Regions from separate parts of the Streptomyces sp. NBC_01216 genome, predicted to be linked through region 2. Evidence: riboswitches for the same ligand, from Rfam matches in the RefSeq annotation. Region 2 holds a riboswitch; each other region holds the start of a gene.
The links. Region 2 has a riboswitch for cyclic di-AMP ahead of OG393_RS06905 (M23 family metallopeptidase). Riboswitches for the same ligand answer to the same signal wherever they lie in the genome.

Region 1 (3,478 bases), 780 kb from region 2:
CCAGGCGGGCGGCCCCGGCCGCGCCCTGCAGGCGCTCCGCGTCCACGTGCCATACGCCACCAGAGCCGACATCGTGCGGGTCCATCCCGGTGAGGAGTGGCTGCACGTCCTCGGCGGCCGGGTGCGCCTGGCCCTGGGCGAGGCCGTGCATGTGCTCGACCCGGGGGACAGCGCGCACTTCGACTCGCTGACCCCGCACCGCATCGGCGCCGCCACCCGCGACGGCGCCGAACTGCTCTTCGTCCACACGCTGATGCAGAGCCCCGTGGCCGAGCTGTGTCTCGGCGAAAGAGCACCGCATCAGCGCTGAGCCCATCGGAAGGGGCCGTCATGTCCGAAAAGTCTGTACCTGTCACCGGCGAGGAGCGTGAGGCCGGGAAGTTCCCGAAAGGGCTCGTGCTGCGCCTCTTCGCCTACCTGGTGGCGGGGCACCTCTTCGCGGGCTTCCTCTATCTGCTCTTCCTGCTCGGCGGGCAGAACCAGTAGGGCTACGCCTCGGTGAGCAGGCGTGCGCGCAGCCGCTCGCGGGTCTCCGGGGAGAGTCCCAGTCCGTCCGTGAGATAGCTCTCCTCCGTGCCCCAGGTCTGCTCGATCGTCTCGAACGCGGCCCGGATGTATTCCAGGCGCGCGTCGAACAGCGGGCGCAGCAGCTCCATCACCTCGGGCGACATGGCGTCCGCGGCGGTGGAGCTGCGGCGCACCTTGTAGCGGCGGTGCGGATCGTTCGACTTGAGGTAGTCGGCCTCGATGGCCTCGCGCTCCACGCCGACCGCGAGCAGTGAGATCGCGATGGACAGGCCCGCGCGGTCCTTGCCCGCCGCGCAGTGCATCAGGGCGGGGACGCTGTCCTCGGCCAGCGCGTGCAGGACGTGGCTGTGCTCCGTCGTGCGTTCGACAATCATCTTTCGGTACGAAGCGGACATGCGGGCGGCCGCCTTGCCGTCACCGAGCGCCTCGCGTAGCTGGTGCAGCTCGCCCTGGCTGACGAGCTTCCAGAAGTCCTTGCCGTCGGCCGGGTCGTTGAGCGGGATGTTCACGTTCCGTACGCCCGGGAGTTCGACGTCCGGGCCCTCGATCTTGCGGTCGGCGTGATTGCGGAAGTCGAAGACCGTGTGCAGGCCGAGTGTCGTCAGGAAGGTCGCGTCCTCCCCGGTGGCGTGTGCGAGGTGGCCGCTGCGGAAGAGGCGCCCGAACCGCACGGACCGGCCGTCCGTGGCGGGCAGGCCGCCGACGTCGCGGAAGTTGCGTACGCCGCTCAGCTCGGGTTCGGTCGACGGGACCTGTGGCAGCTGCTGCGTCACGAGTGCTCCTGAGTGTTGACGATCTTCGATCGTGCGCGATCGGTTCCTGGCGCAATCATCCCGGCATGTGGCTGGTCCACACACCCCTGGGACGGTAATGGGCGTTGTGTCCGAATTAATGCATTAGGGGTAACACGCCCTGGTTGTGGGGGAGATGGGGCGGGTGCGTGAGCAGCGTCATAGCCGTGACGGACCGTGCCTGATCGTCTTTCGCGACACCCCTGCGGCGAAAGGAGGGAGAAGGGTCGTCATCCACGCAGGGTGACCGGAAATTCCCTTCGGATATCGAAGGCCGGAATGTCCGCGGAATGCGGCGGCTTGTTCCCGCCGACCCCGCTCGTCTACGGTCACGCTCAATCCGGTCGGACCGCCGAATCCTGCCACCGTCCGGAATTCGCACCCACCCACGTGTGGCAGGAGCGGGGGACCCAGGTAGTACGCCGGTCCTTCAGTCCAGGACGGCTCGGGGTGAAGTCGCGTGAGAGCGCGACCGGACATCTCCAGTCCGAACCCGACAGCTCACCTCGCAGGCGACGGAGAGGAATTCGCCATGCCCGCGAAGGGTAAGCACCGCCGTCCCAAGGCCAACCCGATCACCCGCGGATTCGTCGCCGCCGGAGCCGGTGGCGCCGTCGTCGTCCTGCCGCTCTTCGGTGCGACCGGCGCCCACGCCGCCGAGCAGGCCGCTCCGGCCGCGGCTCCCCGGCAGGCCGTCACCGCCGCCGCGACGCAGGCCCCTGCCGCCGCCCCGGCCGCGAAGGCCAAGCCCCGCACGTACTCCGTCGTCCCCGGCGACTACCTGTCGAAGATCGCCGCCGAGCACCACCTCGCCGGCGGCTGGAAGAAGCTCTACGCCGACAACCGCCAGGTCGTCGGCGAGAACCCCTCCCTGATCCTCCCGGGCATGAAGCTCACCCTCGGCGCCAAGTCGACGGCCAAGGCTCCCGCCCCGAAGGCCGCCGCGAAGGCCGCGGCCAAGAAGTCCTCCGCCGGCTCGGCCGAGACCCGAGGCACCCGCAGCGCCGAGCGCACCGCGGTGGAGGCCGCCCCGGCGGCCCCGCAGTCCTCGCGGGCCTCCTCCTCCGGCTGGGTCGCGCCGGTCGGCGGCGGCATCTCCACCCCGTACCGCGCCTCCGGCTCCATGTGGTCCTCCGGCTACCACACCGGCGTCGACTTCATCGCCTCCTCCGGCACCTCCGTGAAGGCCGTCGGTCCGGGCACCGTCTACTCCGCGGGCTGGAGCGGCGCCTACGGCAACGAGGTCGTCATCCGGCACGCCGACGGCACGTACTCCCAGTACGCCCACCTCTCCTCGCTGTCCGTCTCCGCCGGACAGACCGTCACCGGCGGCCAGCAGGTCGGCCTGTCCGGTTCGACCGGCAACTCCACCGGGCCGCACCTCCACTTCGAGATCCGCACCACCCCCAGCTACGGCTCGGACATCGACCCGCTGGCCTACCTGCGCGCGCACGGCGCCGCCATCTGATCACCGACGCTCCGTCAGGCCCGGCACCCCGCGTGCCGGGCCTCGGCGTATTCCGGCTTGGCGCAATCTTGACCGGTGGTGTATCTCACCTGTCGTCAACCCCTCCTTACGGTCGCGTAGGTCACACCCCCGGGGGAAAAATGCTCCCGTGGCAGACGATTCGAGATCAACAGACATCCACGCATTCGGGTCGTACGCGGCGATCGGTGACAGCTTCACCGAGGGCGTCGGAGACCCGGGGCCCGACGGGAAGTACCTCGGCTGGGCGGACCGCTTCGCGGTCCTGCTCGCCGATCAACGGCCGGAGCACGACGCATTCCGTTACGCCAACCTGGCCGTGCGCGGCCGGCTCCTCGACCAGATCGTCGCGGAGCAGGTGCCGCGCGCGAAGGAGCTCGCCCCGGACCTGGTGACCTTCTGCGCCGGCGGCAACGACATCATCCGCCCCGGTACCGACCCCGACGACGTGGCCGAGCGGTTCGAGCACGCGGTCGCCGACCTGACCTCGGCCGTCGGTACGGTCATGGTGACGACCGGGTTCGACACCCGTGACGTTCCCGTGCTGCGGCACCTGCGCGGCAAGATCGCCACCTACACGGCGCATGTCCGGGCCGTCGCCGACCGCTACGGCTGTCCCGTGCTCGACCTGTGGTCCCTCCGGTCCGTCCAGGACCGGCGGGCCTGGGACGAC
Region 2 (3,478 bases):
CAGCCCCAGCCGGGCGACGCCCGCCCGTGGGCCTTCCCGGCCCCGGACCGCGGCGCGCTGGACAACGGTCTGACCGTGCTGCGCTGCCCGCGCCCCGGCCAGCAGGTGGTCGCCGTCGAGATCTTCCTCGACGCCCCGCTGGACGCCGAGCCGGAGGGTCTGGACGGGGTGGCCACGATCATGGCCCGTGCCCTGTCCGAAGGCACCGACAAGCACTCCGCCGAGGAGTTCGCCGCCGAGCTGGAGCGCTGCGGCGCCACCCTCGACGCGCATGCCGACCACCCCGGCGTGCGCGTCTCCCTCGAGGTTCCCGTCTCCCGGCTGCCCAAGGCGCTCGGTCTGGTCGCCGAGGCCCTGATCGCGCCGGCCTTCGTCGAGACCGAGATCGAGCGTCTGGTCCGCAACCGGCTCGACGAGATCCCGCACGAGACGGCGAACCCGGGGCGCCGGGCCGCCAAGCAACTCTCCCGGGAGCTCTTCCCGGCCGGCTCGCGCATGTCCCGGCCGCGGCAGGGCACGGAGGAGACCGTCGCCGCGATCGACGCCGCCGCGGTCCGCGCCTTCTACACGGCGTACGTGAGGCCCGCCACGGCCACCGCCGTGATCGTCGGCGACCTCACCGACGTGGACCTCGACAAGATCCTCGCCGAGACGCTGGGCGCCTGGACGGGCGACACGGCCGAGGCCCGCCCGATGCCGCCGATCACGGCCGACGACACGGGCCGCGTGGTCATCGTGGACCGCCCCGGAGCCGTCCAGACGCAGCTGCTGATCGGCCGCGTCGGCGCCGACCGGCACGACCGTGTGTGGCCGGCCCAGGTGCTCGGCACCTACTGCCTCGGCGGCACCCTCACCTCCCGCCTGGACCGTGTCCTGCGTGAGGAGAAGGGCTACACCTACGGCGTTCGTGCCTTCGGCCAGGTGCTGCGCTCCGACGGCGCGGGTCACGGTGCCTCGATGCTCGCCATCAGCGGATCCGTCGACACTCCCCACACCGGACCGGCGCTCGACGACCTGTGGCAGGTGCTGCGCACCCTGGCCGCCGACGGGCTGACGGACGCCGAGCGGGACGTGGCCGTGCAGAACCTGGTGGGCGTGGCGCCTCTCAAGTACGAGACGGCTGCCTCCGTCGCAGCGACGCTCGCGGACCAGGTCGAGCAGCACCTTCCGGACGATTTCCAGGCGCAGTTGTACGCGCGGCTCGCGGAGACGGGCACGGTCGAGGCGACGGCCGCGGTCGTCAGCGCCTTCCCGGTGGACCGCCTGGTCACCGTCCTGGTGGGTGACGCCGCCGAGATCGCGGAGCCGGTGCGCGCGCTCGGCATCGGTGAAGTGACGGTCGTCAGCGGCTGATTGGGGCGGCCGGGGCACCGGCATCCCGGGCGGGAGGACCTCGGCGCAGCGGTATGCCGGGGTCCTTCGCTATGTCCGAATTGCAGGATTGGGTGATCGTATGCCCTGTGGCATGTCTTACAAACAAGCGTGTCTGTTTGGTGATTGAAAGACGGTCCGCTTAGCTTCGATCCGGCTGTCCGCCCGTTGCACCCGTCGCACCCGCGGCAATCGGACAGCCATCGCCGAGTCCCCGTCAGGCGCGAGCCTGGGGAGCCGGGGACCCACGCGAAGTCCCTGGGGTGAATCGGACGCCTTCGCCGCCGTGCGGAGGGGCCCGTAGGAGACCTTCCTGCTCCGAACCCGTCAGCTAACCCGGTAGGCGAGAAGGAAGGAAAGGAATCAGCCCCTCCATGGCATTCACCCGTGCCACCGGGAAACATCGTGCTCCGAGCCGTCTGGCGCGCCGTGGCGCGGGCATCGCCGGCGTCGCCACCCTCGCCACCACCGGCGTCATCGGAACCCTCGCCTCCCCGGCGCTCGCAGCCGACACGGAGGCCCCCTCCCTGGAGGACACCGGCCTCAACCAGGCCGTGGTCGCCGACGTCCTGGTGGACACGGTGAGCGTCCAGGCCGTCGCTCAGGAGCGGGAGGCCGTCGAGGCCATCGCCCGCGAGAAGGCCGCCGCCGAGGCCAAGCGCAAGGCCGAGGCCCGGGCCAAGGAACTCCGCCAGGCCAAGGAGCGCGCCGCCCGCGAGGCCGAGCGCAAGCGCCTTGCCTCCTTCCAGCTTCCCGTCGCCGGCTCGTACGTCAGCACCGGCTACAAGACCGGGGGTGCGCTCTGGTCCTCCGGCAGCCACTCCGGCGTCGACTTCCACGCCGCCTCGGGCACCAAGGTCGTCTCCGTGGGCTCCGGCACCGTGGTCGAGGCCGGCTGGGGCGGTGCGTACGGGAACAACGTCGTCATCCGGATGCACGACGGCACGTACACCCAGTACGGTCACCTCGCGGCCATCAGTGTCTCGGTCGGTCAGGCCGTCACTCCCGGTCAGCGGATAGGCGTCTCGGGCTCGACCGGCAACTCGACCGGACCCCACCTCCACTTCGAGGCCCGCACCACCGCCGAGTACGGCTCGGACATCAACCCGATCGCCTACCTGCGCGCCCGCGGTGTGAACGTCTGATCCCGCACGCGTCAGAAAGCCCCGGCTCGTACAGAGCCGGGGCTTTTCTACAGGCCAAAAGATATCCATGGAACCTCCGTGGCCTTCGGAAATGCCGCCCTCCTGCAATAGAGTCACCGCAAGGTCGGCGAACGGACGTCCACCGGATGGGTTTCGCGCGGATTAAGGCGGATTAAGGCGGAGGTCGAACATGCGCATTCCCGCGCAGTCGGTATGCACGGCGATCCGGGACGACATCGTCTCCGGGGTCTTCGAGCGTGGCACCCGGCTGACCGAGGAGCAGTTGGCACGCCGCTACGGGGTCTCCCGCGTCCCGGTCCGCGAGGCACTGCGCACGCTGGAGTCCGAGGGGTTCGTGGTCACCCGCCGGCACGCGGGCGCCCACGTCGCCGAGCCCACCGAACAGGAGGCGGCGGACCTGCTGGACATGCGGGTGCTGCTGGAGCCGCTGGGTGCCGCCCGGGCTGCCCAGCGCCGCACCGAGGCCCATCTCAAGGTGCTGCGCGGCCTGGTCAGGCTGGGACAGGAACGGGCCAGGCGAGGGCAGGGCGAGGATCTGCGCTCCCTGGGTGGCTGGTTCCACGAGACGCTGGCGCAGGCCGCCGGCAGTCCGGCGCTGACGGCGCTGCTCACCCAGCTACGGCACAAGATCGCCTGGATGTACGCGGTGGAACCGGCGCCCCGGCCCAGGGAGGAGTGGGCGGAGCACGGCGCGATCGTGGACGCGGTGGCGCGGGGCGACGCCGAGCGGGCGCGGGCCCTCACCGCGCTGCACGCCGAGCGCTCGCTGGCGCTGTACCGGCCCAGGCGCGGCCGTGTGAGGGCTTCGCAACCTGCCGTAAACACCGTGAGTATCCGGAATTAACAGCGGCGCCGTATACAAAGAGAGGTAATGCGGGGGCCTATTCGCGCTGCCCGGGAATCGGTTGATTCGTGTCATGCGATGCGCCGGGACGAGAAAT
Region 3 (3,478 bases), 1.4 Mb from region 2:
CGTCGTCGCCGGTATCGGCGTCTCCGCCATGGCGGTCGCCGTCATCCAGTACGTCGTCTACGCCGTCGAGCGGGACAAGGCGACCGTGCTCAGCGCCTACGTCAACGGCAGCCTGTCGGCCCGCTCCTGGGAGGACGCGACCACGATCTGGCTGGTCCTCGCCGGGGTCGTACCGCTCGCCGTGCTGCTCTCGCGGGACATCGGAATCGGCGAGATGGGTGACGACACCGCGGCGGCGCTCGGCGGCCGGCCCGCCCGGACCAAGACCGTCGCCGTCACCCTGGCGATCGTGCTGTCGGCCGGTGCGGTGAGCGTGGCGGGGCCGATCGCCTTCATCTCCCTGACGGCCCCCCAGATCGCCAAGCGGCTGTCGCGCGGATCAGGCCCCCAGCTCGCGCTGTCCATGCTGTTGGGCGCGCTGCTGCTGGTCCTGGCCGATCTCGCCGCCCAGCAGATGCCGCTCCTGGAGAATCTGCCGGTGGGCATCTACACGATGGCCATCGGCGGTCTTTACCTCGGCTACCTGCTGGTCCGCGAATGGCGGCGCGGCACGCTGTAGTCCGGGCGGCGCTGCCACCGCGTGCGTCCCCACCCGCGTCCCGAGGGGCCCGCGCCGCATCGCGGGCGCGCGGACGACAGGGGGGAAGGCCCTGACCCCCGAGCGGTCAGGGCCTTCCTCCTGTCGCGGTGAGAGCCTGTCGATCGAAGGTCACCCGACAGGCTCTGAGGCGGCGCGCCCGTCAGGAAGCGCCGTCGCCCCGGTCAGTAGGCGCCGAAGACGTTGTCGATGGAGCCGTAGCGGTCGGCCGCGTAGTTGCAGGCGGCGGTGATGTTGGCGACCGGGTCGAACAGGTCCATGGACGTACCGGGCACGTGGTAGGCGAGGAACGTCGGCTGGATGACCTGCAGCAGGCCCTTCGAGGGGGTGCCGGCCGCAGCGTTGGAGTCCCAGTTGTTCACGGCCTGCGGGTTGCCGGAGGACTCGCGCATGATGTTGCGGTGGATTCCCTCGTAGGAGCCGGGGATGCCGTGCTGGGCCATCACGTCCAGCGACTCCCTTATCCAGCCGTCGAGGTCGTTCGTGTAGTTCTTGGCCGCGACGGGAGCGGCGGCCTGCGTCTGCGGCGCGGGGGTGGTGCGCTGCTGGGATCGGCTGGCCCGGTCGGTGGACGTGGCCTGTGCCGGCTCGGCCGTCTTCGTCTTCGTCTTCTGCGCGGGTGCGGAGGACTTCGGCTTGGCCGCTGTGGAATTCCGGTGAAGCGTCAGCTTGAGCCCGGGATGAATAAGTGACGGATTGTCACCGACCGCGTCGTGATTGGCGCGGTAGAGAACCTTCCAACCGCCTCGGACGCCCTGTTCGTAAGCGATCATCGAGAGAGAGTCCCCCGGCGCGACGGTGTACGTCTTTGGGGTGGTGGCGGGTGCCGCCGGAAGGGATTCCGTGATCTTTTGAGAGACATTTGCGGCGGCGTTAGCCGTGGCAATGGCAGGAGTGATCTCGGGAGCCGCGTGGGCGGTGGCGGACGCGACCAGCGGAAGCGTCAGGGCGGCGCTACCCGTGCTGATCAGGGCGATACCACGGGCGAGCGGGCGACGCTTCGGGCGTCGGTGCTTACCGTTTGCAGGCATGACGGATTTCCTCTCCGGCGCCTGCGGGGTGAGCTGTCGGGTTCGGGCTGGAGATGCCCGGTCGCACAGGTGCGACTTCACCCCTAGCCGTTCCGGAGTCCGGACCGGCGAATACATGGGTCCCCCGCTCCTGCCGGCGGTGAATAGTGGGAATTGCGGATGGTGGCAGGATTCGGCGTTCCATCCGAATGGAGGTGACCGTAGGCGAGAAATGCCGTCGATAACAAGACGCTCCGAGTGGCCGGCGGGCGGGGCCGCGAAGGTGGAGGAGGCCCCGAATCTCCCTGAAACGCTGGGAGATGGGGTCCGTGGGCGGGTCACCGGGTCGCGTGCCCGTGAGTCATGTCACCTGGAAGAAATGTCCGACATCATCCGATAATTGCGAGCAAAGGAAGATTGATCCTTGGAGGGTAACTGGTCGTTTTATGGCTTTTTATGCGCGTGTTGAGGTCCCGGTGCGGAGGCGAGAGTCCGCCGGTGACCCGACCGCCGCACCGCGACGGACCCCACGAGCGCGCGCGGCGACAGCGCGGGCCGGTCTGTGGGCCTCGACTCCCCTGCCCCCGGTTCCCGAGGCATGTCCCCTCCCCGACAGAGCCGGCGTCCGGACACCTCGCCCGAGAGCAGCCTTAGGCTCATGAGGCCGGCGGACCGGCGGGCGCCTTCCCGCCCCAGGGGAGTGGCGGCGCCGACCCTCCCGTCAGCCGACGCTCACCGAGGGGTGCGCTCGCAGCCAGAGGCGGGCGTCCCACGAGAAGGAGTCCCATGGCCGAGGTACTGCTGTTCCACCACGCGCACGGTCTGACGGCGGGCGTCACCGCCTTCGCCGGCGAACTGCGCCGGCACGGCCACACCGTGCACGTGCCCGACCTGTACGAGGGCCGCGTCTTCGACACGCTCGAAGAGGGTGTCGGACACGCCCAGGCCCTCGGCTTCGACACGATCGTCGAGCGCGGTGTCCACGCCGCCGAGTCGCTGCCGGACGGGCTCGTCCTCGCCGGATTCTCCCTGGGCGTGCTCCCCGCGCAGCGGCTCGCGCAGACCAGGCCCGGCGCCACCGGGGCCCTCCTCTTCAGTGCCTGCATCCCCGCGGACGACTTCGGCGGCTGGCCGGACGGCGTTCCGGTGCAGGTGCACGGTATGGACGGCGACCCGTACTTCACCGGGGAGGGCGACCTCGACGCCGCCCGCGCGCTCGTCGCGAGCACCGGGAAGGCCGAGCTCTTCCTCTACCCCGGCGAGGAGCACCTGTTCGCCGACAGCACCCTGCCGTCCTACGACGCGAGCGCCGCGACCCTGCTCACCGAACAGGTGCTCGGCTTCCTCGGCGCCGCCGGATAGCGGTGTGGGGCCCCGGGTGGCCGGGACGGGGAGCGCCCACCGGATCGGCGTGTGTGCCTCCGGCCCCCGGCATGCCAGGATCGTGGCATGGTGCAGAAGATCATCGCGGCGTGCGACGGCGCGTCGAAGGGCAATCCCGGGCCCGCGGCCTGGGCATGGGTCGTCGCCGGGACGGACGGCGAGGTCGCGACCTGGGAGGCCGGTCCGCTGGGCAGCGCGACGAACAACGTCGCCGAACTCACCGCGCTCCAGAGACTCCTGGAGGCCCTCGACCCGGCGGCGCCGGTGGAGATCCGGATGGACTCCCAGTACGCCATGAAGGCGGTCACGACCTGGCTGCCGGGCTGGCGCCGCAAGGGCTGGAAGACCGCCTCGGGCTCCCCGGTGGCGAACAAGGACCTGGTCGTGCGGATCGACGAACTCCTGGCCGGCCGCCAGGTGGACTTCGTCCACACCCCGGCGCACCAGGTCGACGGGGACCGTCTGAACGACGCCGCCGACCGGGCGG

Region 1: another riboswitch for cyclic di-AMP. It lies ahead of OG393_RS03740 (M23 family metallopeptidase); the one in region 2 lies ahead of OG393_RS06905 (M23 family metallopeptidase).
Region 3: another riboswitch for cyclic di-AMP. It lies ahead of OG393_RS00950 (transglycosylase SLT domain-containing protein); the one in region 2 lies ahead of OG393_RS06905 (M23 family metallopeptidase).

The regions. Positions count from the first base shown of each region.
Region 1 covers NZ_CP108677.1:860,898-864,375, reverse strand. Annotated here, with positions in the region: gene OG393_RS03755 (helix-turn-helix domain-containing protein) at 1-310, shown strand, start outside; gene OG393_RS03750 (DUF6126 family protein) at 331-486, shown strand; gene OG393_RS03745 (tyrosine-protein phosphatase) at 489-1,301, opposite strand; cyclic di-AMP (ydaO/yuaA leader) riboswitch at 1,693-1,849, shown strand; gene OG393_RS03740 (M23 family metallopeptidase) at 1,852-2,787, shown strand; gene OG393_RS03735 (SGNH/GDSL hydrolase family protein) at 2,936-3,478, shown strand, end outside.
Region 2 covers NZ_CP108677.1:1,643,102-1,646,579, reverse strand. Annotated here, with positions in the region: gene OG393_RS06910 (M16 family metallopeptidase) at 1-1,353, shown strand, start outside; cyclic di-AMP (ydaO/yuaA leader) riboswitch at 1,566-1,731, shown strand; gene OG393_RS06905 (M23 family metallopeptidase) at 1,746-2,516, shown strand; gene OG393_RS06900 (GntR family transcriptional regulator) at 2,707-3,381, shown strand.
Region 3 covers NZ_CP108677.1:226,594-230,071, reverse strand. Annotated here, with positions in the region: gene OG393_RS00955 (FecCD family ABC transporter permease) at 1-559, shown strand, start outside; gene OG393_RS00950 (transglycosylase SLT domain-containing protein) at 763-1,629, opposite strand; cyclic di-AMP (ydaO/yuaA leader) riboswitch at 1,633-1,817, opposite strand; partial or broken gene OG393_RS00945 (dienelactone hydrolase family protein) at 2,383-2,970, shown strand; gene OG393_RS00940 (ribonuclease H family protein) at 3,058-3,478, shown strand, end outside.